DNA from 2 places in the Pseudomonas lutea genome. Region 2 is predicted to be linked to the other one. Evidence: predicted binding sites of a transcription regulator. Region 2 holds the regulator's gene; the other holds the start of a gene.
What was found. The regulator FliA, encoded in region 2, starts transcription of late flagellar genes. The targets are predictions, from matches to a motif close to CTAAAGTTTNNNNNNNNNNNGCCGNTAA.
Positions count from the first base shown of each region.

Region 1: LT42_RS26635 (methyl-accepting chemotaxis protein) is a predicted target of FliA. The motif match lies at 4,841-4,868, and genes of this name have one in related genera.

Region 1 covers NZ_JRMB01000001.1:1,176,089-1,186,959, forward strand. The annotation lists gene moaA (GTP 3',8-cyclase MoaA) at 1-538, shown strand, start outside; gene LT42_RS04850 (thioredoxin family protein) at 588-917, opposite strand; gene LT42_RS04855 (alpha/beta fold hydrolase) at 1,082-1,903, opposite strand; gene LT42_RS25620 (hypothetical protein) at 2,242-2,610, shown strand; gene LT42_RS26635 (methyl-accepting chemotaxis protein) at 2,800-4,806, opposite strand; gene phnP (phosphonate metabolism protein PhnP) at 4,945-5,694, opposite strand; gene phnN (phosphonate metabolism protein/1,5-bisphosphokinase (PRPP-forming) PhnN) at 5,685-6,251, opposite strand; gene LT42_RS04880 (alpha-D-ribose 1-methylphosphonate 5-triphosphate diphosphatase) at 6,251-7,414, opposite strand; gene phnL (phosphonate C-P lyase system protein PhnL) at 7,408-8,166, opposite strand; gene phnK (phosphonate C-P lyase system protein PhnK) at 8,189-9,019, opposite strand; gene LT42_RS04895 (alpha-D-ribose 1-methylphosphonate 5-phosphate C-P-lyase PhnJ) at 9,016-9,915, opposite strand; gene LT42_RS04900 (carbon-phosphorus lyase complex subunit) at 9,912-10,871, opposite strand, start outside.
Region 2 covers NZ_JRMB01000001.1:1,958,118-1,968,988, forward strand. The annotation lists gene LT42_RS08400 (chemotaxis protein CheA) at 1-1,093, opposite strand, end outside; gene LT42_RS08405 (protein phosphatase CheZ) at 1,239-2,027, opposite strand; gene LT42_RS08410 (chemotaxis response regulator CheY) at 2,047-2,421, opposite strand; gene fliA (RNA polymerase sigma factor FliA) at 2,662-3,405, opposite strand; gene fleN (flagellar synthesis regulator FleN) at 3,402-4,235, opposite strand; gene flhF (flagellar biosynthesis GTPase FlhF) at 4,354-5,697, opposite strand; gene flhA (flagellar biosynthesis protein FlhA) at 5,709-7,838, opposite strand; gene LT42_RS08435 (anti-sigma factor) at 8,525-9,223, opposite strand; gene LT42_RS08440 (sigma-70 family RNA polymerase sigma factor) at 9,247-9,810, opposite strand; gene LT42_RS08445 (DUF3455 domain-containing protein) at 9,923-10,465, opposite strand; gene LT42_RS08450 (fasciclin domain-containing protein) at 10,701-10,871, opposite strand, start outside.

The sequences.
Region 1 (10,871 bases), 780 kb from region 2:
CTTTCAGCGCACCAAACTGAACTGCGTGGTGATGCAGGGGCGCAACGATCACGAGATCAACGACCTGGTGGCCTTCGCGATTGATCGCGGCGTCGACATCACCTTCATCGAAGAAATGCCACTGGGGGTTATAAGCGAGCACAGCCGCGCCGAGTCGTTCTTCTCCAGTGAGCAGGTGCGCGAGCGTATCGCCGAGCGCTACACCCTGGTGCACTCCACCGAGTCGACTTCCGGGCCGTCGCGCTACTGGCGGGTGGCCGAGGCGCCGAATATCCGCATCGGCTTTATCTCGCCCCACAGCCACAACTTCTGCGCAACCTGTAATCGAGTGCGCGTCACGGTCGAGGGCCGCCTGCTGTTGTGCCTGGGCAACGAACACTCGGCGGATCTCAAAGCCGTGCTGCGGGCCAACCCCGGGCAACCGGAGAAGCTGGAAAACGCCATCGTTAACGCCATGCAGCTCAAGCCGTGGAAGCACAACTTCGAGCTCAACGACGATGTGCAAGTGGTGCGCTTCATGAACATGACCGGGGGCTGAGGGCTTCCTGAAGCTCCCCCCCGCTCAGGCGCAGCTGAACCGTCGCGCCCTAGCCTTCCTGCACCAGGGTTTCAAACGCTTCTTCAAGGTCGCTTCCGCGAGTGGGCCTGACCAATCTCAACACTTCCTGCCCGTCACGCATCCACACCAGCGTGGGCCACAGCTTCACTCTGAACGAACGCCCCAATTGGCGACCGCTGCCATCTTCGATCTTGATGTGCCGCACCTGCGGGTAATCGGCGGCGACCTTCTCGATCAACGGCTGCGCCGCGGTGCAGTGCCCGCACCAGTTGGTGCCGAAGTCGACCACGACGCAACCGGGCATGGCATCCAGTTCGGCGCGCGACAGGGTTTCGGGGAGATAGGGTTCGGTGGGCATGGCGGTGCTCTCTCTCTCTGCCAGGACGATGTTGTCAGTCTAGCGACGCGTGTTGCCGATGGGTATCGCCAGCACGCTTGAGTTTGCAGGCCGGCATCCTGGTTGGCCAGGCATCGGTGTGCCGACGGTTACCGCAACCGTCGGCACACGCCCTTACAAGCGGGTCAGCCCTGGATGAAGCCCAGCAGGATTTCGTTGATCTCTTCATGCTGCACGGTGCACATGCCGTGGGAGCCGCCTTTGACGACGTGCAGGGTCGAGCCTTTGACCAACTCGTGGCTCTTGTAGCCAGACGCGGCAATCGGCACGATCTGGTCGTCGTCGCCATGCAGGATCAGAGTCGGCACGTCGATTTTTTTCAGGTCTTCGGTGAAGTCGGTTTCCGAGAAGGCCTTGATGCAGTCGAACTCGCCCTTGACGCTGCCGAGCATGCCGATGGACCAGAACGAGTCGATGGCGCCCTGTGAGGTTTTCGCGCCGTCGCGGTTGAAGCCGAAGAACGGAACGGCGAGGTCCTTGAAGAATTGCGAGCGGTCGGCGGTGAAGCCGGCGCGGATGCCATCGAAGACGTCCATCGGCAAGCCTTCGGGGTTGGCCGCGGTTTTCAGCATGATCGGCGGTACGGCGCCAATCAGCACGGCTTTGGCGACGCGGGCAGTGCCATGGCGGCCGATGTAGCGGGCGACTTCGCCGCCGCCGGTGGAGTGGCCGATCATGATGGCGTCGTTGAGGTCCAGCGCTTCGAACAGTTCGGCGAGGTCGTCGGCATAGGTGTCCATGTCGTTGCCTTCCCAGGTCTGGCCGGAGCGACCGTGGCCGCGGCGGTCGTGGGCGATGACGCGGTAGCCTTTCTGGCCGAGGAAGAGCATTTGCGCATCCCATGCGTCGCCGTCGAGCGGCCAGCCATGGGAGAAGACGATCGGCTGGCCGGTGCCCCAGTCTTTGTAGAAGAGTTCGGTGCCGTCTTTCAGGGTCAGGGTGGACATGGGGCGCAATCCTCAAGAGGGGGTTTGGGGGAAGGTTGAGCGTAGTCGGTGATTCAGATGCTGGATTGCTGATATGTGCTTGTTTGCGTATGGCAGGGTCTGAGGCAAACCAAGATCTACAGCTAGATCAATATCTACAGCTAGATCAAGGTCAAAAGCGGTTCGGCCTAACGGCCTCGGGTTTCGCCTTCGGCGAGTTACTTGATAGAGCCCCAAGTAACCAAGGGCTTGTGCTCCTGGTTTGGCCCCTCCTTCGTCGGGGTTCCTTCACTCCGGTCTTGCTCCGTGGGCCCGCGCCGAACGGACATCCATGTCCTGACGGCGCTCTCGCCGCATCCATGCGGCTCGACCCACTGCGCAAAACCTGCGTTCAGCCTGCACCCAAGTCGCGTTTTGCGGTGTCTGGAATTTTTGCGGATGAAGAGCAGAAGCAGAGCAACAGCAGAGCAACAGCAGAGCAACAGCAGAGCAACAGCAGAGCAACAGCAGAGCAACAGCAGAGCAACAGCAGAGCAACAGCAGAGCAACAGCAGAGCAACAGCAGAGCAACAGCAGAGCAACAGCAGAGCAACAGCAGAGCAACAGCAGAGCAACAGCAGAGCAACAGCAGAGCAACAGCAGAGCAACAGCAGAGCAACAGCAGAGCAACAGCAGAGCAAGTGCGGAGCAAATGCGGAGCAAAAGCAGAGCCAAAGCTTCCCGGCTAAAGCCGGTCCCACAGGGTGTACGCGGTGCTGTTAGTGGGACCGGCTTTAGCCGGGAAGAGGCCGGTGTGGGCGCCATCAAATTCGGGGCAGACACCATCAACGTGGAGTGAGCTTGCTCACGAAGACGGCGTTTCGGACGCTGAAGGTCTGGTCGTGCTCACGCCCAGCCTGGGCGGCGCACCAAGTGCTTCAGGCCTGATTGCCACCCCGGCTCAATGCCCCCAGACGACCGGAGATGGACTGCATGCCTTTGCCCAGTTCGCGCAAGGTGCCGGCGTCCCTGGCGCCTTGTTCGCTGGAGGCGTGGATGCGCACCGCCAGTTCGTTGATTTCGTGGGTGACATGGCTTTGCTCCTGGGCGGCGACGGCAATCTGATGAGCGCGCTGGACGATGTCGTCGAAGCTGAACACGGTGGTGCCCAGTGTGGCGGCGACGCTGACGGCTTGCTGCACCGACTCACGGGTGCGGGTGGCACCGCTTTGCATGGTCGAGACGGCCGCGGTGGAGGCCTGACGCAATTGCGAGATCATCTCCTGAATCTCGTTCGCCGACGCCTGGGTTCGCCCGGCGAGGGTACGCACCTCGTCAGCCACGACTGCAAAACCGCGGCCCTGCTCGCCTGCGCGCGCCGCTTCGATCGCCGCGTTCAGGGCCAGCAGGTTGGTCTGTTGGGAAATCGATTTGATCACCTCCAGGACGCTGCCCACGCGCTCGATGTCATCGCCCAGCTGGGTGATGGCGCCGGCCGCCCCGGCAATGTCCGTCGCCAGCACCTCGATGGACTGGCTGTTGTGGTTGACCTGATCCTGGCTTTTTTGCGCGTCGCCCAGGGAACGGCGGGCGGTGTCGGAGCAGTCCGTGGTGTTCTGGGCAACTTCGTTGGCACTGGCCGACATCTCGGTGATCGCCGTCGCCAGCAAGGTGTTGTCTTGACGCTGGGATTCGGCCCGCTCGGCCACGCCTTGGGACAGCTGCGCCAGTTCGTTGGCCTGGCGCTCCAGGGACAGCGATTCCTCGGCGATGCGATGCAGCATGTTGCGCAGCGAGCCGGCGTATTGATTGACCGACTCACGCAGCGCGCCAATCTCGTCGGCGCGCAAAATCGCCAGCTGGGTGTCGGTCTGACCGCCCTGCCCCAGACTCGAGATCTGTGCAGTGGTTTCCTCCAGTTGCGCCAGAAGCCGTTTGCCGGCCAGCCAGGCCAGACCCAGCAGCACGCCAAGCAGCGGCAGCAGGAACAACAGAATCTGTCCGGTGAGGCGGTTGGCCAGGCCGACAACGCGGGCTTCCGGCGTCACCAAGCCAATGCGCCAGCCCGTGCCAGCCATGGTCGCCAGCGTGACGTACGCCGGACCGTCAAGCCGACCATCGTGCTCGATTCTCAGGGTCGACAGTGCCGAGGTGTTATTGGCGAGCTGATCAGCCACCGGCTTGAACCAGGCGTGTTCCTGGCTCAGCCCGCTAACGGTCAACAGGCCCTTGGTGCCTTTCGCGTCGGGGAAATACAGCAGGTTCCCTGAAGGATCGACTGCGAATGCGTAGCCGTCTGTCACGCCGCCTTTCTCTTTGAGGAAGGCGGCCAGACCGTCAAGCTTGAGGTCGATGGTCGCGACACCGGCGAAGGCGCCCTGCGCCCGATAAGGGACGCTGCAGGTGGTCATTGCCACGCCGCTGACCGGATCCTGATAGGCATCGGACCACACGCAACGACCCGCCGGCGCGGATTTGGCCCCGGTGTACCAAGACTCAGCCTGATACGGCGGTGTCTTGACCTGGTTGTATTCGTCTGAAAAGCCCAATCGATTGCCGGCGTCCCGTGACCAGAAAAAACTGCGGCGCTCGGTGCCTGCGGCGAAGGCGTTGGGCTCCGGCCACACGCCGCCACCGGCGATCGCCGCATCCCCCTGACTGTCGATCAGTCCGGGGAAATTGCTCATGTACAGGGCTTCGTCGCGGGGCAAAGACTCTGCCAGCAGCGCCATGGCAGCAGCCGTGCCTTCGATGCGGCTCAACGGCAGCGCCAACTGACGGGTAATGGCACTGGCTGACTGCTCTGCCGACTCGGTGCCGGCGGCCACCAACTGGGGTTTGCCGCCCAGAGTCATGACCGCGAAAATCGCCACGGCCGTGAGCACCAGCAACGTCAGGATTCCCAGGGTCATTCGTCCAGCGATACGGCGGGGAATCAAAGACATGGTCAAACTCCGAAGAAAATGTAGGGCTACATTTGCAACGGCCATCACAGGCAAAAGTTGAAGCCGCACCGAGGTTTAAGCGACCAGAGCGACAGGTGGTAACAGGACGACTCACCAAACCTCGCCTGCCAGCCCCGTTCAGACCTTCATTGCGTCCCGCGCCACCCGAACGTGTTCGGGCAAATCCTCGGCATGCTCCATTAGCCAGGCATCCAGGGTATGCCCGATATGGGTCAGCACTGCTTGTCCAGGCTTGAGCTCGTCAATGGTTTTGAGCGCGAGGGTCAGGTCATTGTGGTTGCGCGGTGCGTGCGGTTGGGGCGGCATCGAGCAATCCAGAATCAGCACGTCAAGCGCTTCGCGCTGCAGGAAGGTTTGCGTATCGTGGGGCAAGCCGACGGTGTCGGTGAGGTAGGCGATGCGCCGTCCACCGCCTTCCAGCAAGTAACCCAGGGTTGGCCTGGAATGCAGCAGCGGCAGTGCCGTGACCTGGAGGTCGCCCAGCCCGCGGCTTTCGAATGGCATGAAGGGTCGGCTGAAATCCAGAATGCCCGGGTGTTTGTACAGGTCCGCCAGCCCTTCCGGGTCCGCCGGGCCGTGGACCGGAATAACCAGGCCTTGCCCCCAGCGCAGGTGCAGCAGGCCCTGGGCGTGGTCGGCGTGGTAGTGGGTTTGCAGAATGCCGCTGAGGCTGCGCGGCGGGAAACGTTCGGTGAGGTCGGTCAGGCCGCTGTCGATCAACCAGCGTTGTTCGCCCACTTCGACCAGCGCACAGCAGGGGCGCCGGCGCAGTCGCTCATCGTGACGGGCCGCGTGGCAGGCGGCGCAGTCACACCCGTAAACCGGGACTTGCCGCGCATCTCCTGTGCCCAGCAAGGTCAGGCGCATGCGTCGGCGCGCTCCAGGTGTTGCATGAGCCTGCCGACCGTTTGCTCAAGGGGCCCCGAGTTGTCGAGCACGATTAATTCCGGGTCATCGGCGAGCAGGCCTTGGGTGAACTGCGCATTGCGCGCCAGTCGCGTCTCGATGTCTTCGGCAGACTCCCGAGCCCGGCGTTGCAAACGTTCGCGCAGCACGGCTTGATCAACCGTCAGCAGCACCACGCTCATGTGCGGGTAACGCGCGCGCGCCTGAGGCAGGTGGCCGCGCGAGCCGTTGATCAGCACGTCGTGACCTTCAGCCAACCATTGATCGATCTCTACCGGGATGCCGTAATGCAGCCCGTTGGCGAACCAGTCCAGCGCAAAGGCGCCTTCGGCCTGCAGGGCTTCAAAGCGCCCGACGCTGACGGCCTGCGCCGCCTCCCCGGTGGCTTCGGCCGAGCGTGTGATGACCCGCCGCACGATTCGGCAGCCCCGCGCGGCCAATGCCTCGCGGGCAGCGTCCAGCAGGCTGTCCTTGCCCGAGCCCGAAGGCCCGATGAGATAGATCAACCTGCCCGTCATCAAAACACCCTCTTCGCTTGTCGCCATACCTGCTCAATGATCGGCAGCGTGCCCGCCGCCCGGGCGTGGATGAGGTCAGCCCGCAGGCCCACCCGAATCTCGCCGCGATCGTACAAGCCCGCCGAACGCGCTGGCGCCAGGCTGACCGTGCTGACCGCGCGTGCCAGTCCTGCGCCTGTCGACTCATTTGCTGCATCCAGCTGCGCACCCAAGGTGAACGCCGCCTGCAACAGACTGGCCGGATAGTAATCGCTGGAGAGAATATCCAGTAGCCCTTCTTCGGCCAATCTCGCCGCTGCGATGTTCCCCGAGTGCGAGCCGCCGCGCACGATATTCGGCGCGCCCATCAGCACGCTCATGCCAAGACGACGGCAGCCCTGCGCGGCTTCCAGTGTGGTCGGAAACTCGGCGATGGTCATGCCGTACGCCGCCGATTCCTCAACGTGCGCCAAGGTCGCGTCGTCGTGGCTGGCCACCGACAAGCCACGTTCCAGACAGATATCGACAATGGCGCGGCGGTATCGGTCGCTGTAGGTTTTCGAATTGGCCACCTGCTCGACAATGAACGCGTCCATCTGCTCGCTGCTCAAGTGGTACTTGCCCATGTAGTACTCACGGTACTTGGACTCAAGGGCGAACTGGCGCTGGCCCGGCGAGTGGTCCATGGTCGAGACGAGCTGTACCAGCGGTTGCTCCACCAGGTCGCGAAACACGCTCAAGGTATCGGGATGACAGACTTCGCAGCGCAGGTGCAGACGGTGCTCGGCGCGTGTCATGTTGGCGGCGTTTGCCTGGGCGATGGCCTCGACCATGCCCGGCAGTTGCTGCATGCGCTTGCCCTTGGGATTGACGTCGCCGATGGACAGCGCGTCGAAGACGGTGGTGATGCCGGCCGCGATGATTTGCGCATCGTGGCTCATCACCGCCGAGGCCGACGGCCAGTCCACACCGGGCCGCGGGCTGAGGTGTTTTTCCAGGTTGTCGGTGTGCAGCTCCACCAGCCCTGGCAACAGGTATTCGCCGTTGAGGTTCTGCGCCTGGGGCAAGTAGCTGACACGGTCGTCGACCTCGCTGATAAGGCCGTCACGCAGCACCACGGTACCGAGGAACACGCCCTGGGCAGAAACCACACTGGCGTTGGTCAGGATCTGCTCGTTCAGCATTGTGCGGCCTCCTTCAGCGCCGAAGTTTCATTGGTCGCGCGTGCCGGATTGGCAGCTGAATCGAGCGCAGACGGTGTCATGTCCAGATGCCGGTCGCAGACGGCTTCACGGGCGACGCGGTCGTGGAAGATGCCAATCACCGCAGCGCCTGCGTGTTTGGCTTCATTGATCAGTTCAAGCACTACCTGACGATTATCGTCGTCCAGCGAGGCCGTTGGTTCGTCGAGCAGCATCACCGGCCACGGCACCATGAAGCCGCGCGCGATGTTGACGCGCTGCTGCTCCCCGCCGGAGAAGGTCCCCGGCGCCAGCTGCCACAAACGCTGGGGGATGTTCAGGCGAGCGAGCAGATGCTCGGCCCGCGCCTGGGCGTCTTGCCGGGTCCAGCCCCGGGCCAGCGCTGGCTCCATCACCACGTCCAGCGTCGCGACGCGCGGGATGACCCGCAAAAACTGGCTGACGTAGCCCAGGGTCTGCTGGCGCACCTGCAATACCTGGCGCGGGGTGGCACCGACCAGTTCCAGCCACTCGCCCTGATGCTGCACGCGAATACTTCCGCCTGCGGGGAGATAGTTGCCGTACAGCGTGCGCAGCAACGTGCTTTTGCCTGCCCCGGAATGGCCGTGCAGGACCAGGCATTCGCCGGCACTGACGGCGAAATCAAGGCCATCCAGCACGTTGAGGACGACACCGCTCTGCTGATGCAGCGTGAAAGTTTTCGAGAGGTCACGGACCTCGATCAGCGTGTTCATTGAAAGCACCCCGGAAGTCGGATCATGGCTGCAGCACCGAAGACACCAGCAGCTGCGAGTACGGGTGTTGCGGATCGTCGAGGATCTGATCGGTCAGGCCGGTCTCCACCACGCGGGAACGGCGCATGACCATCAGGCGATCGGCGAGCAGGCGCGCCACGGCCAGGTCGTGGGTCACGAGCACCACTGCCAGGTCGAGCTCGCGCACCAGCCCGCGCATCAGGTCGAGCAAGCGCGCCTGCACCGACACATCGAGGCCGCCGGTGGGCTCGTCCATGAACACCAGTCGTGGGCCGGACACCAGGTTTCGAGCAATCTGCAAGCGCTGCTGCATGCCGCCGGAGAATGTCCGTGGCAAATCGTCGATGCGCGCCGGGTCGATCTCCACCTGATTCAACCAGTCCAGCCCCGCCGCGCGCAGCGCCTGATAGTTGCGCACGCCCTGGGCCATCAGCCGCTCACCGATATTGGCGCCGGCTGACACCGCCATGCGCAGGCCGTCCCGGGGGTTTTGCTCGACGAAGCCCCATTCGGTGCGCAGCAAAGTGCGCCGCTCGGCCTCGCTGGCGCTGTACAGATCCAGCCACTCACCGGCGTGTTTGTGGCCGTCGGCGCGGCGGTAGTCGATGACGCCGCTGTCCGGCGGGCAGCGGCCACTGAGCAACGACAGCAGGGTCGACTTGCCCGAGCCCGACTCACCGACGATGCCCAGCACCTCACCGGGGAACAGCTCGAAGCTGACGTCCTGACAGCCTTTTTCCGGCCCGTACAATTTGCTCAGGCCGCGCACTTTGAGCAGTGGCTGGGTGCGATCACTGAGGGCATCACGGTCGATCTGTTGAGCGACGTTCATTGCGCGGCCCTCCCCTGACTGACGCGTTGTGCGCAGTAATCGGTGTCCGAGCAGACGAAGCTCTGGGTGCCCTGATCGTCGAGGATCAGCTCGTCGAGGAACGATTCCCGGCTACCGCAGATGGCGCAGTTGTGCGCCCATTGCTGCACTTCGAAGGGGTGGTCCTCGAAGTCCAGGCTGGTGACGCGGGTAAACGGCGGCACGGCATACAGGCGCTTCTCGCGACCCGCGCCGAACAGCATCAACGCCGGGCTCATGTTCAGCTTGGGGTTGTCGAATTTGGGGATTGGCGATGGGTCCATGACGTAGCGCTCGTCCACGGTCACCGGGTAGGCATAGGCGGTGGCGATGTGGCCGAAGGTGGCGATGTCTTCGTAGAGCTTGACGTGCATGACGCCGTAATCATTCAGCGCGTGCATGGTCCGGGTCTCGGTTTCCGAGGGCTCGATGAAACGCAGCGGCTCGGGAATGGGCACCTGATAGACCATGATCTGATCGGCGTGCAGCGGCGTTTCCGGTATCCGGTGACGGGTCTGGATGATCGTCGCTTCGGGGGTTCGCTCGGTGGTAGCAACGCCGGCGGTGCGGGCGAAGAAACGCCGGATCGATACGGCGTTGGTGGTGTCATCGGCGCCCTGATCAATCACTTTGAGTACGTCTTCGGCGCCCAGAATCGCGGCGGTGAGTTGCATGCCGCCAGTGCCCCAGCCATACGGCAGCGGCATCTCGCGACCACCGAACGGCACCTGATAACCGGGGATCGCCACCGCCTTGAGCAGGCCGCGCCGGATCATGCGTTTGGTCTGCTCGTCCAGATACGCAAAGTTGTAAGCCTCGTCGCGCGGCAGCTGGGGTTGTGGCTGCGGGTGCGGCCGAGGTTGGGTGGCGGCGTTCATTGGGCCTGCTCCTTGGAGGGCGCGCGCAGTTTGCGGATCAGTTCCAGTTCGGCCTGGAAATCGACGTAGTGCGGCAGCTTGAGGTGGGAGACGAAACCGGCGGCTTCGACGTTGTCGCAGTGCGCCAGGACGAATTCCTCCTGCTGCGCGGGCGAGACGATTTCTTCGCTGTATTCATCGGCGCGCAGTGAGCGGTCCACCAGCGCCATGCCCATGGCCTTGCGCTCGGCGTGACCGAAGGCCAGGCCATAGCCGCGAGTGAACTGCGGCAGCTCGGTGGCAGAGCCGACGAACTGGTTGACCATTTCGCACTCGGTCACTTCGATGGCGCCGATGCAGATTGCGAAGCCCAGCTCTTCCGGCTCGATCCAGACGTCGACGTCGCCCACTCTAATCTCGCCGGCAAACGGATGGTTGCGCCCGTAGCCACGTTGGGTCGAATAACCCAGCGCCAGTAAAAAGCCCTCGTCACCGCGAGCCAGCGCTTGCAGTCGCTCGGCGCGACTGGCCGGGTATTCCAGTGGCTCGCGGGTGATGTCCGCCACCGGCGCACCGGTGTCGGTTTCCTCCTTGATCAGCCCCTCTTTGGCGAGCAGCCCGGAGACCCGTGGACACGCCTGCACGGTCGCCCCGGCCTGCACTTGGGGGCCGGGAAACTCACCCTCGGCCAGCAGGGTGAAATCCAGCAGGCGGTGGGTGTAGTCAAACGTCGGCCCCAGCAACTGCCCGCCCGGCACGTCCTTGAACGTGGCCGACAAACGCCGGTTGAGCTGCATGCCGGCGGTGTCGATCGGCAGACTGGCACTGAAGCGCGGCAGCGTGGTGCGGTAAGCGCGCAGCAGAAAGATCGCTTCAACCAGATCGCCCGCCGATTGCTTGATCGCCAGGGCTGCCAGCTCGGTGTCGTACAGCGAGCCTTCTGTCATCACCCGGGCCACGGCCAGGGGCAGTTGCTG
Region 2 (10,871 bases):
CAGGCGCGGCGGCGGGTGCAGCTTTGGCCGGTACCGCAGCAGCAGGTGTCGCTTTAGCCGGTTCGGGCTTGGCAGCGGGCTCAGGCTTTTTGGCCGGTGCAGCAGGCGCAGCGGCGGCGACGGCAGGTTCAAACTTGCCCTTGCCGTGCAACTGATCCAGCAGGTCTTCGAATTCGTTATCGGTGATCTCGTCCGAGGCAGCGGCTTTCGACGCAGCGGCGGGCGCAGCAGGAGCAGCCGGCGCGGCGGGTGCGGCGGGTGCGGCTGCCACAGCAGAAGCAGCGGCGTCTGGCGAGAACGAGCCCTTGCCATGCAACTGATCAAGCAGCGACTCGAATTCGTCGTCCGTGATTTCGTCACTGGCCGGCGCAGCCGCAGGCGTCACCGCGGCGGTCGGCTGTACGGCATCAACGGCGAACTGGCCTTTGCCGTGCAACTGATCGAGGAGCGATTCAAACTCGGCGTCGGTGATCTCGTCACTGGGCGCGCTGCTCGTCGATGCTGTCGGAGCCGGTGAAGGAACAGGCGCGGCAGCAGCGGGCGCAGCAGGAGCAACGGGGGCAACAACACCCCCAGCCGCCTGAGCCTTGACGGCGTTGAGCGAATCCAGAAGCTGTTCGAATTCGTAGTCGGTGATGTCTTCGGACGGCGCTTCAGCGACCGGCTCTTCGACCACCGGTGCGGCAGCGACTTCGTCGGCAGAGGCCGGCTCGGCCAGACGTGCCAGGGCCGCCAGCAATTCAGGCGTGGCCGGGGTCACGGCGGAACGCTCGCGCACCTGACCGAACATGCTGTTGACGGTGTCGAGGGCCTCGAGCACCACGTCCATGAGCTCCGAGTCGACGCGGCGTTCACCCTTGCGCAGGATGTCGAACACGTTCTCGGCGATGTGACAGCATTCAACCAGCTCGTTGAGCTGGAGGAAGCCGGCGCCCCCTTTTACAGTGTGAAAACCGCGAAAAATTGCATTGAGCAGATCCGCATCGTCTGGCCGGCTTTCCAGCTCAACCAACTGCTCGGACAACTGCTCCAGAATCTCGCCGGCCTCTACCAGAAAATCCTGAAGGATTTCTTCATCGGCGCCGAAGCTCATTGGGGGGTGCTCCTAAAATTAACCGTCAAACCGATCCGGAGGCTGCACTGACGGCCAGCGCGCATTGCTTTCGTCGAAGCATTGGCGCGCGGGTCCAGCAGCCACTTTCACAGAGAACCTGAAATCTGAAATCCGGATGACCGAATCAGAAGCCGAGGCTGGATAGCAGATCGTCCACATCATCCTGTCCGGATACGACGTCTTCACGTTTATCGGCATGGATCTGCGGACCTTCACCCTTGGAGTGAAGTTTTTCTTGTTCTTTTTGCTGACGGAAGACTTCCTGGTCGTGTTCGATGCCGGCGAAACGGTCTACCTGGCTGGCCATGAGGACCAGCTTGAGCAGGTTGCGCTCCACTTCGGTCACCAGCGTGGTCACGCGCTTGATCACCTGACCGGTGAGGTCCTGGTAATCCTGGGCCAGCAGAATGTCGTTGAGGTGCGCGGAGACCTCGGTGGTCTCCTTTTCGCTGCGCGTCAGGAACGTATCGACGCGGCGCGCCAGATCACGAAACTCTTCGGCGCTGATCTCGCGGCGCATGAAGCGTCCCCAGTCGGCGCTCAAGGATTTGGCGTCGGCACTGAGCCCGCTCATCAACGGCGTGCTCTGCTCCACCAGGTCCATGGTCCGGTTGGCCGCGTTTTCGGTCAGCCTGACCACGTACGAGAGCCGCTCGGTGGCGTCGGTGATCTGAGAGACCTCCTCGGCCTGAGGCATGTTCGGGTCGATCTGGAAATTGACGATCGCGCTGTGCAGCTCGCGCGTCAGTTTGCCGACCTCCTGGTACAGGCCTCTGTCCCGGGTCTGGTTAAGCTCATGGATCAGTTGCACGGCATCGCCGAACTTGCCTTTTTCAAGGCTCGCGACCAGCTCTTGTGCGTGTTTCTTCAGGGTTGACTCAAAGTCACCCATTGTCGAATCTTTGGAATCCATAGCGCCCTCGCAGCGGACATCAGCTATTGACGCGCTCGAATATCTTTTCGATTTTTTCTTTGAGCACTTGCGCAGTGAACGGCTTCACCACGTAGCCGTTCACACCGGCCTGAGCGGCTTCGATGATCTGCTCGCGTTTGGCTTCGGCAGTGACCATCAACACCGGCAGACTGCGCAGACGCTCGTCTGCACGCACCTGACGCAGCAGGTCGATGCCGGACATGCCGGGCATGTTCCAGTCAGTGACGAGGAAGTCAAAGGCGCCGCTTTGCAGCATGGGCAATGCGGTGAGTCCGTCATCTGCTTCGGCCGTGTTGGTGAACCCAAGGTCACGCAACAGGTTTTTTATGATCCGCCGCATCGTTGAGAAGTCATCAACGATGAGGATTTTCATGTTCTTGTCCAATTCGACCTCCAAGCAGTCTTTAACGCGTTCAGCACCTGAACGCGCGTTCAATCAATACCGGCGGTGCCGGACATCGGAGGGCTGGGATCGACCGGGACGAGCGCAGCGAAACCGGATCATCTACGACCCGGTTCGACCGACTCCTGCCTGCCTCTTCCACTTCCCGCTCAACGTCTTGCACAGCCGGTCTTACAAGCAACTCGCAGGCCTTGCGGCGTGCGTCAGAATTCAGGAGCGGGCGCGCCACTCGCCAAGACGACCCCGCAGACGCGCGGCGCACTGACTGTGCAGCTGGCTGACGCGCGATTCGCTGACACCCAGTACCTCACCGATTTCCTTGAGGTTCAGCTCTTCGTCGTAGTACAGCGACAACACCAGACGTTCGCGCTCCGGCAGGTTGGCAATGGCCTCCGCCAATGCCGCCTGGAAGCGCTCGTCTTCCAGGTCCCGCGACGGCTCGAGCGACTGGCTCGCGCCGTCCTCGTGCAGCCCTTCATGTTCGCCGTCCTGCAACAGGTCGTCGAAACTGAACAAGCGACTGCCCAGGGTATCGTTCAAAATCCCGTAGTAATCGTCGAGACTCAATTGAAGTTCGGCAGCAACCTCGTGATCTTTAGCGTCACGGCCGGTTTTTGCTTCGATTGCACGAATCGCGTCGCTGACCATGCGCGTGTTGCGGTGGACCGAGCGCGGCGCCCAGTCCCCCTTGCGCACTTCATCGAGCATCGCTCCACGGATACGAATACCCGCGTACGTCTCGAAGCTGGCCCCTTTGGTGGAGTCGTATTTGGTCGAGACTTCGAGCAAGCCGATCATGCCCGCCTGGATCAAGTCCTCGACCTGAACGCTGGCTGGCAGACGTGCCAGCAAGTGATAGGCGATTCGTTTGACCAGCGGGGCATAACGCTCGATCAGCTCATACTGAGAATCTTTGGACGATTTGCTGTACATGCGATAGCCACTTGCTGTCATGAGACGGGCCCTGCGCTGGTGTGATGCACGAGGCGTTCAACGAAAAATTCCAGGTGACCGCGCGGGTTTGCCGGCAGCGGCCAGGTGTCAACTTTCTGCGCGATGGCCTTGAACGCCAGCGCACATTTGGAACGCGGAAACGCTTCGTACACGGCGCGCTGTTTCTGCACCGCCTTGCGTACGCACTCGTCGTACGGCACCGCGCCGACGTACTGCAGCGCCACGTCAAGGAAGCGGTCGGTGACCTTGGTCAGCTTGGCGAAGAGGTTGCGCCCTTCCTGCGGGCTCTGGGCCATGTTGGCCAGCACGCGGAAGCGGTTCATGCCGTAATCGCGGTTGAGCAGTTTGATCAGGGCGTAGGCGTCGGTGATCGACGTAGGCTCGTCGCACACCACCAGCAGCACTTCCTGAGCGGCGCGAACGAAGCTCACCACTGACTCGCCGATACCGGCAGCGGTGTCGATGACCAGCACATCCAGGTTGTCGCCGATGTCACTGAATGCCTGGATCAGCCCGGCATGCTGGGCCGGGGTCAGGTGGACCATGCTCTGTGTCCCCGACGCCGCCGGTACGATGCGCACGCCGCCCGGGCCCTGCAGCAGGACGTCGCGCAGCTCGCACCGCCCTTCGATGACGTCAGCCAGGGTGCGCTTGGGGGTCAGGCCCAACAGTACGTCAACGTTGGCCAAACCCAGATCGGCGTCCAGCAGCATGACGCGACGTCCCAGCTCGGCCAGCGCCAGTGAAAGATTCACTGAAACGTTGGTCTTGCCTACGCCACCTTTGCCACCGGTCACCGCGATAACCTGTACGGGATGCATGCTGCCCATGTTAATTGTTTACCTTGTCTTGCTTAGACCTAAGCCACATGTCGGGCTGCACGTTCAGTGCCTGAACAATGCCTGGCAGACCATCGATGCAGGAAAATTCCACTGTCATTTTCTTCACCTAGCCCGCTCGCTTGCCGGTGCTGTGATAAAGATCCGCAAACATATCCGCCATCGCTTCCTCGCTAGGCTCCTCCTGCATCTGCACGCTGACAGCCCGGCTCACCAATTGGTGCCGACGCGGCAAATGCAGATCGTCCGGTATCCGTGGGCCATCAGTGAGATAGGCCACAGGCAGTTCGTGTGTCACCGCCAGGCTGAGCACTTCGCCCAGGCTGGCGGTTTCGTCGAGCTTGGTCAGGATGCACCCGGCCAGGCCGCAACGTTTATAGCTGTGGTACGCCGCAGACAGCACCTGCTTCTGGCTGGTTGTCGCCAGCACCAGGTAGTTGCGCGCCTTGATGCCACGCCCGGCCAGGGTCTCCAGTTGCAGACGCAATGCCGGATCGCTGGCTTGCAGGCCCGCGGTGTCGATCAACACGACGCGCTTGCGCAGCAGCGGTTCCAGCGCCTGCGCCAGGGATTGCCCCGGGTCGACGTGGGTCACCGGTACATTGAGGATCCGGCCCAGCGTCTTCAGCTGTTCCTGAGCACCAATGCGGAAACTGTCCATGCTCACCAGCGCGATATTTTGCGCGCCGTATTTCAACACATATCGGGCTGCCAGTTTAGCCAGCGTGGTGGTTTTGCCCATGCCGGCAGGGCCGACCATGGCGATCACACCGCCCTCTTCCAGGGGCTCTACGTCCGGCGTTGCGATCATGCGGGCCAGGTGGGCCAGCAACATGCGCCAGGTGTGAGCCTGATCGTTCGAGTCCGGGACCATCGCCAGCAAATCGCGGGACAGGGGGCCGGACAGGCCAACGCGCTGCAGACGGCGCCACAGATTGGCCTGCTGCGGACGGCTGCCTTGCAGCTGGTTCCAGGCCAGCGAGCCAAGCTGGACTTCCAGCAGTTCGCGCAGGCCGTTCAATTCGGAGCGCATCGACTCGTACACGTGATGGCTGACCGAAGGTTCGGCATTGCGCTCGGCGCGTTCGGCTGCCACGGCCGCGTGAACCGACGGGCGAAACGGTTCTTCCAGGGTCGGTTCGATCTGCTTGCTGTCGTCCATCGCCAGGCCGGTGAACAGCTGGCGGTTGGCGACAGTGTCCAGCTCGCTGCGCGAGGTCAGCTCGGCCTGAGCGGTCACGATGCGCGACTGGGTCTTGCGCAGCTCGTCTTCGAGTTCGATGTTCGGCACACGCGGTGCCAGCGCTGACAATTTGTAGTCCAGGGCGGCGGTCAGTTCCACGCCGCCGGCGATCCGCCGGTTACCGATGATGGCGGCTTCAGCGCCCAGCTCATCACGAACCAGTTTCATGGCTTGTCGCATATCGGCGGCGAAAAAACGCTTAACTTGCATGACTCACTACCTCAGCCGTTAGGCCCGACAGTCGCTACGATGGTGACTTGCTTATTGTCAGGAATTTCCTGGTAAGCCAAAACATGCATATTCGGTACAGCCAACCGTCCAAAGCGGGACAACATGGCGCGAACCGGACCTGCGACCAACAAAATAACCGGCTGCCCCTGCATCTCCTGACGCTGCGCCGCTTCGATCAACGAGCGCTGAAGCTTCTCAGCCATGCTCGGTTCGAGGAGAACGCCTTCTTCCTGACCCTGTCCTGCCTTCTGAAGACTATTTAGCAAGATCTGTTCCAACCTTGGCTCAAGTGTGATGACAGGCAGCTCCGGCTCAATGCCGACAATGCTTTGCACGATTGCGCGGGACAATCCGACCCGTACGGCGGCCACCAGCGCGGCGGTATCTTGACTACGTGCAGCGTTGTTGGCGATGGCTTCGGCGATGGAGCGAATGTCTCGCACCGGCACCTGCTCGGCCAACAGCGCCTGCAGTACTTTCAACAGGGCCGACAGTGACAGCACCCCAGGTACCAGCTCTTCCGCAAGTTTTGGCGAGCCCTTGGCCAGCAAGGTCATCAACTGCTGGACTTCCTCATGGCCAATCAATTCATGAGAGTGCTTGTAGAGAATCTGGTTCAAGTGAGTCGCGACCACGGTGCTGGCGTCGACCACGGTGTAGCCGAGCGATTGCGCCTGGGCCCGCTGGCTGATTTCGATCCACACCGCTTCCAGGCCGAACGCCGGGTCTTTGGCAGTGATGCCGTTGAGGCTGCCAAATACCTGGCCGGGGTTGATGGCCAGCTCGCGGTCAGGGTAAATCTCGGCTTCGGCCAGGGTCACACCCATCAGCGTCAAGCGATAGGCGCTGGGGGCCAGATCCAGGTTGTCGCGAATATGCACGGTCGGCATCAGGAAGCCCAACTCCTGGGAGAGCTTCTTGCGCACGCCCTTGATCCGCGCCAGCAGTTGGCCACCCTGATTGCGGTCAACCAGCGGAATCAAGCGGTAGCCGACTTCCAGGCCGATCATGTCGATCGGGGTGACGTCGTCCCAGCCCAGCTCCTTGGATTCCTGAGCGCGGATCGGTGAGGGCAACAGTTCTTGCTGACGCTTGACCTCTTGCACCGCAGCAAGCTTGACCTGGTTCTCTTTCTTCCACAGCAGGTAGGCGCCGCCGGCAGCGACCAGGCCCAGGCTGATGAAGGAGAAGTGCGGCATGCCCGGCACCAGACCCATGACGATCATGATCCCGGCTGACACGGCCAGCGCCTTGTGCGACGCGAACATCTGGCGGCCAACCAGTTTGCCCATTTCTTCCGAGCCGGAAGCACGGGTCACCATGATTGCCGCAGCGGTCGACAGCAGCAGTGATGGCAATTGCGCCACCAAACCGTCACCGATGGTCAGCAGCGCGTACACCTTGCCGGCGTCGCCGAAGCTCATGTTGTGTTGAAAGATGCCGACCAGCATGCCGCCGATGAGGTTGATGAACAGGATCAGCAGGCCGGCGATGGCGTCACCGCGGACGAATTTGCTGGCACCGTCCATGGAGCCGTAGAACTCGGCTTCCTGGGCGACTTCAAGGCGGCGGCGCTTGGCTTCGGGCTGGTCGATGAGGCCGGCGTTGAGGTCGGCGTCGATGGCCATTTGTTTGCCGGGCATGGCGTCGAGGGTGAAGCGGGCGCTGACTTCGGAGATCCGTCCGGCACCTTTGGTGACGACGACGAAGTTGATGATCATGAGGATGGCGAAGACGACGATACCGACGACGTAGTTGCCGCCGATGACTACTTCACCAAAGGCCTGGATGACTTTACCGGCGGCGGCATGGCCGTCCTGCCCGTGAAGCATGACGACGCGGGTGGAGGCGACGTTGAGGGCCAAACGCAGCAAGGTGGCGATGAGCAGGATGGTGGGGAATACGGAGAAGTCGAGCGGCCGCAGGGCGTAGATGCAGACGAGCAGGACGACGATGGAGAGTGCGATGTTGAACGTGAAGAAGACGTCGAGCAGGAACGGTGGCATGGGCAGCATCATCATGGCGAGCATGACGAGGAGCAGCAAAGGTACGCCGAGTTGTCCACGGCCCAGGCCGATCAATCCGGTTCGGGCGTGGGAGATTATCTGAGAGCGTTCCACCGATTGGGCACCTGCGTGTTAAATCAATCTTTTGACGCCGAAGCGTTGTATCGGGGTTATTGCAAGAAGGGGTCCAACATTTGGGTTGGGCGGGAAAATATCAGAATGCCAGTATTTAGATTTTTGTCACGGCGACGGTTTTGTATCGCTGGGGTGAGGATCCAGATCAAAAGCTTCGGCCTAACGGCCTCGGGTTTCGCCTTCGGCGAGTTACTTGATAGAGCCCCAAGTAACCAAGGGCTTGTGCTCCTGGCTTGACCCCTCCTTCGTCGGGGTTCCTTCACTCCGGTCTTGCTCCGTGGGCCCGCGCCGAACGGACATCCATGTCCGCAACGGCGCTCTCGCCGCATCCCTGCGGCTCGGCCCACTGCGCAAAACCTGCGTTCAGCCTGCACCCAAGTCGCGATTGGCGGTGACTGGACTTTTTGCGTTTGAAGATCAAAGGCAGATCAAAGGCAGGTCAAGGGCAGATCAAGAGCTTCCCGGCTAAAGCCGGTCCCACTACGGTCGCCGCCGGGTTCATTGACTGGACGCGCTGCTCTTTGTGGGACCGGCTTTAGCCGGGAAGGCGTAAGGTGCTACACCGCGAATCTGGCGCCGTACACGGGCCTGTGGCTGATCGTTCCCACGCTCTGCGTGGGAATGCAGCCTCGGACGCTTCGCGTCCTTTGGTTGGAGGCGATGGTTCAGATCACTTTTACCGCACGGCCGATGAATTGGATCGGTCCGGTGGGCTTGCCGGTCGGGGAGCCGTTTGGGTTTTCGAGGGTGAGTTCGAAAAGTTGGTTGGGTTGCAGCGGTGGCAGTTTGTCCAGCGGCACGGAGAGGGTATGCCCGGGTTCGACCATGCCCAATGAAACTGGCCCCTGCCAGCCATCGGCCTTGGTCCAGAACTGCAGGGCTTTGTCGGCGGGGACTTGGCTGACGCTCAACGGTATCAGCTGGATCTGGGTTGGATTGTTGGCTTGTATGACCCAGCCAGGCGCCTGATTTTGCGGAGCGACCAGCACCACAAGGTAGGTGGTGGGGGCTTCCGTCGCCGGCCGGTTCAACAGCAGCATGCCCAGTAGCAAGCTAGCAACCAGACCGGCACCGGCAAGCCCGCGCCAGAGTGGCAGCAGGTTCCACCATGACTGCGCGGTAGGCGCAGGTCGGGAGGCACGGAGGTCCTGATGGTTCAGGCTGCGCTCGATGCGCCCCCACAGCGTCGGGCTGGGTGTTTGCGGTTCTGCCAGCTCGGTCAATGCGAGCAACCGCTCTTCCCAGGCGTCAACCGCAGCGCGCAAGTCAGGATCCATGGCGAGGCGATTTTGCACATCGCGTCGCTGCCCAGGCTCCAGCGTGCCCAGGACGTATTCGCTGGCAAGGGCGTCAAGGTCATTCATGCCGTCGTCTTCCGTTTGACCCGTCATCCCATGCACTCCCGCAATGCCACCAGGCTGCGCTTGATCCAGGCTTTCACGGTGCCCAGTGGCGCGCCAATTTTCAGCGCTATTTCCGAATGCGTATAACCATCGACATACGCGTGGAGAATGCAACTGCGACGGGCCGGCTCCAATTGCTCAAGACACCCGAAAACCCGGTCCGAGCGGGCTCGGTATTCGAAGGTGTCTGCGTGGGTTGCTGTTTCCAGGGATGCCTGGTCCTGCAGCGCGTGCTCGCTCTGCTCACTGACCTGCACCGTCTGCCCCTGGTCACGCATGGCGTTGAGCGCCAGATGCCGCGTCACGCTGAAGACCCAGCCACGGGCAGAGCCTCGCGCCGGATCGTAGGCCGCGGCGCGGGTCCAGATCTTGATGAAGGCGTCATGCACGATGTCCTCGGCCAGCGCGTCACTGCGCGCGATTCGCCTGGCAACACCCAGCAGACGCGCACTCTCCTGTGTGTAGAGATCGCGCAAGGCCCGTTGCTCACCTCGTGCGCACGCCGCAAGGCACGCTTCATAGTCAAAACAGAATTCGGGTAGGGACAAAATTCTTCAACCGCCGACGTCAAATGAACACCCCGGCCGTAAGCCGGGGTTGCGTCGCTGCAGCGTAGATGAATTTACGCGGCAGCGACGATCAGTGATGCGCGACTCGGGCTTACTGAGCAGCCCAGAAAATATAGTCCGCCTGATACTTCACCACTTCCTGCTTGCCCTTGGTGGCCATCGAGCATTCCATCTTCGGCGCCACGCCGCCCTTGGTTGCCGTGCGCTGGATGTAGCTGACGTTGGCCATCGCGCCCTTGCCTTCGGCCGGGTTGGCTTTGACCAACTGATAGGGAATGTCGCCTGAACCGGCAGGGGCAACGGCAACTTGCGTGCCGGTGACCTTCGAGCCGTCAGCGGCCTGCCAGGTGGCGGGTGGCCCAAAGTACGTGCCGACCTGCTTGCCACTGCGATCATTCAGCACCGCTTTGGGCCCCACGAAGGTCCATTCGGTCTGGCCGGCGGCGTTCGGCTTGTCACGGCACTCATAGGTGATCTCGCCCACGCCCACGGTCTGCATCGCGACCTTGTGGCCGTCCGGAACCTTGACCGCGTCAGGCAATGCCATCTGTGCGTACGCCGCCGGCGCCGTGGCCAGCAGGCAAGTGGCTGCCATTGAAACACCCAAAGCGCCCAACATTTTCTTAGCGTTCATGCCATCTCTCCATTGGATAAACAGGTCAGCAGCCATCGCTACTTCTTGTACTACCCGTGGGAGAACGAAACGGATGCAACGAATTGAAAATAAATACGCGCGGGGAACATCAGGGGGACGGGAGACACAGCAGAGAGTGTCCGTTGCCTGACACGACGTCAGTCGCCAAGTCAGGCCCTGGACTCCGGTGGACCGAGCTGATGTCCACCGGGTAGAGCAGTGATGACGCCAGCGCTTACGGCATCAGCACCGAGTCGACGACGTGGATGACGCCATTGGACTGCATGACATCAGCGATGCTGACCGCGCTTTTGCCGCCTTTGGCGTCCGTCACCCACAGCTTGCCGTCATGGGGCATGACGGTAAGGGATTCGCCTTGTACGGTTTTCAGCATCACCTTGCCGCC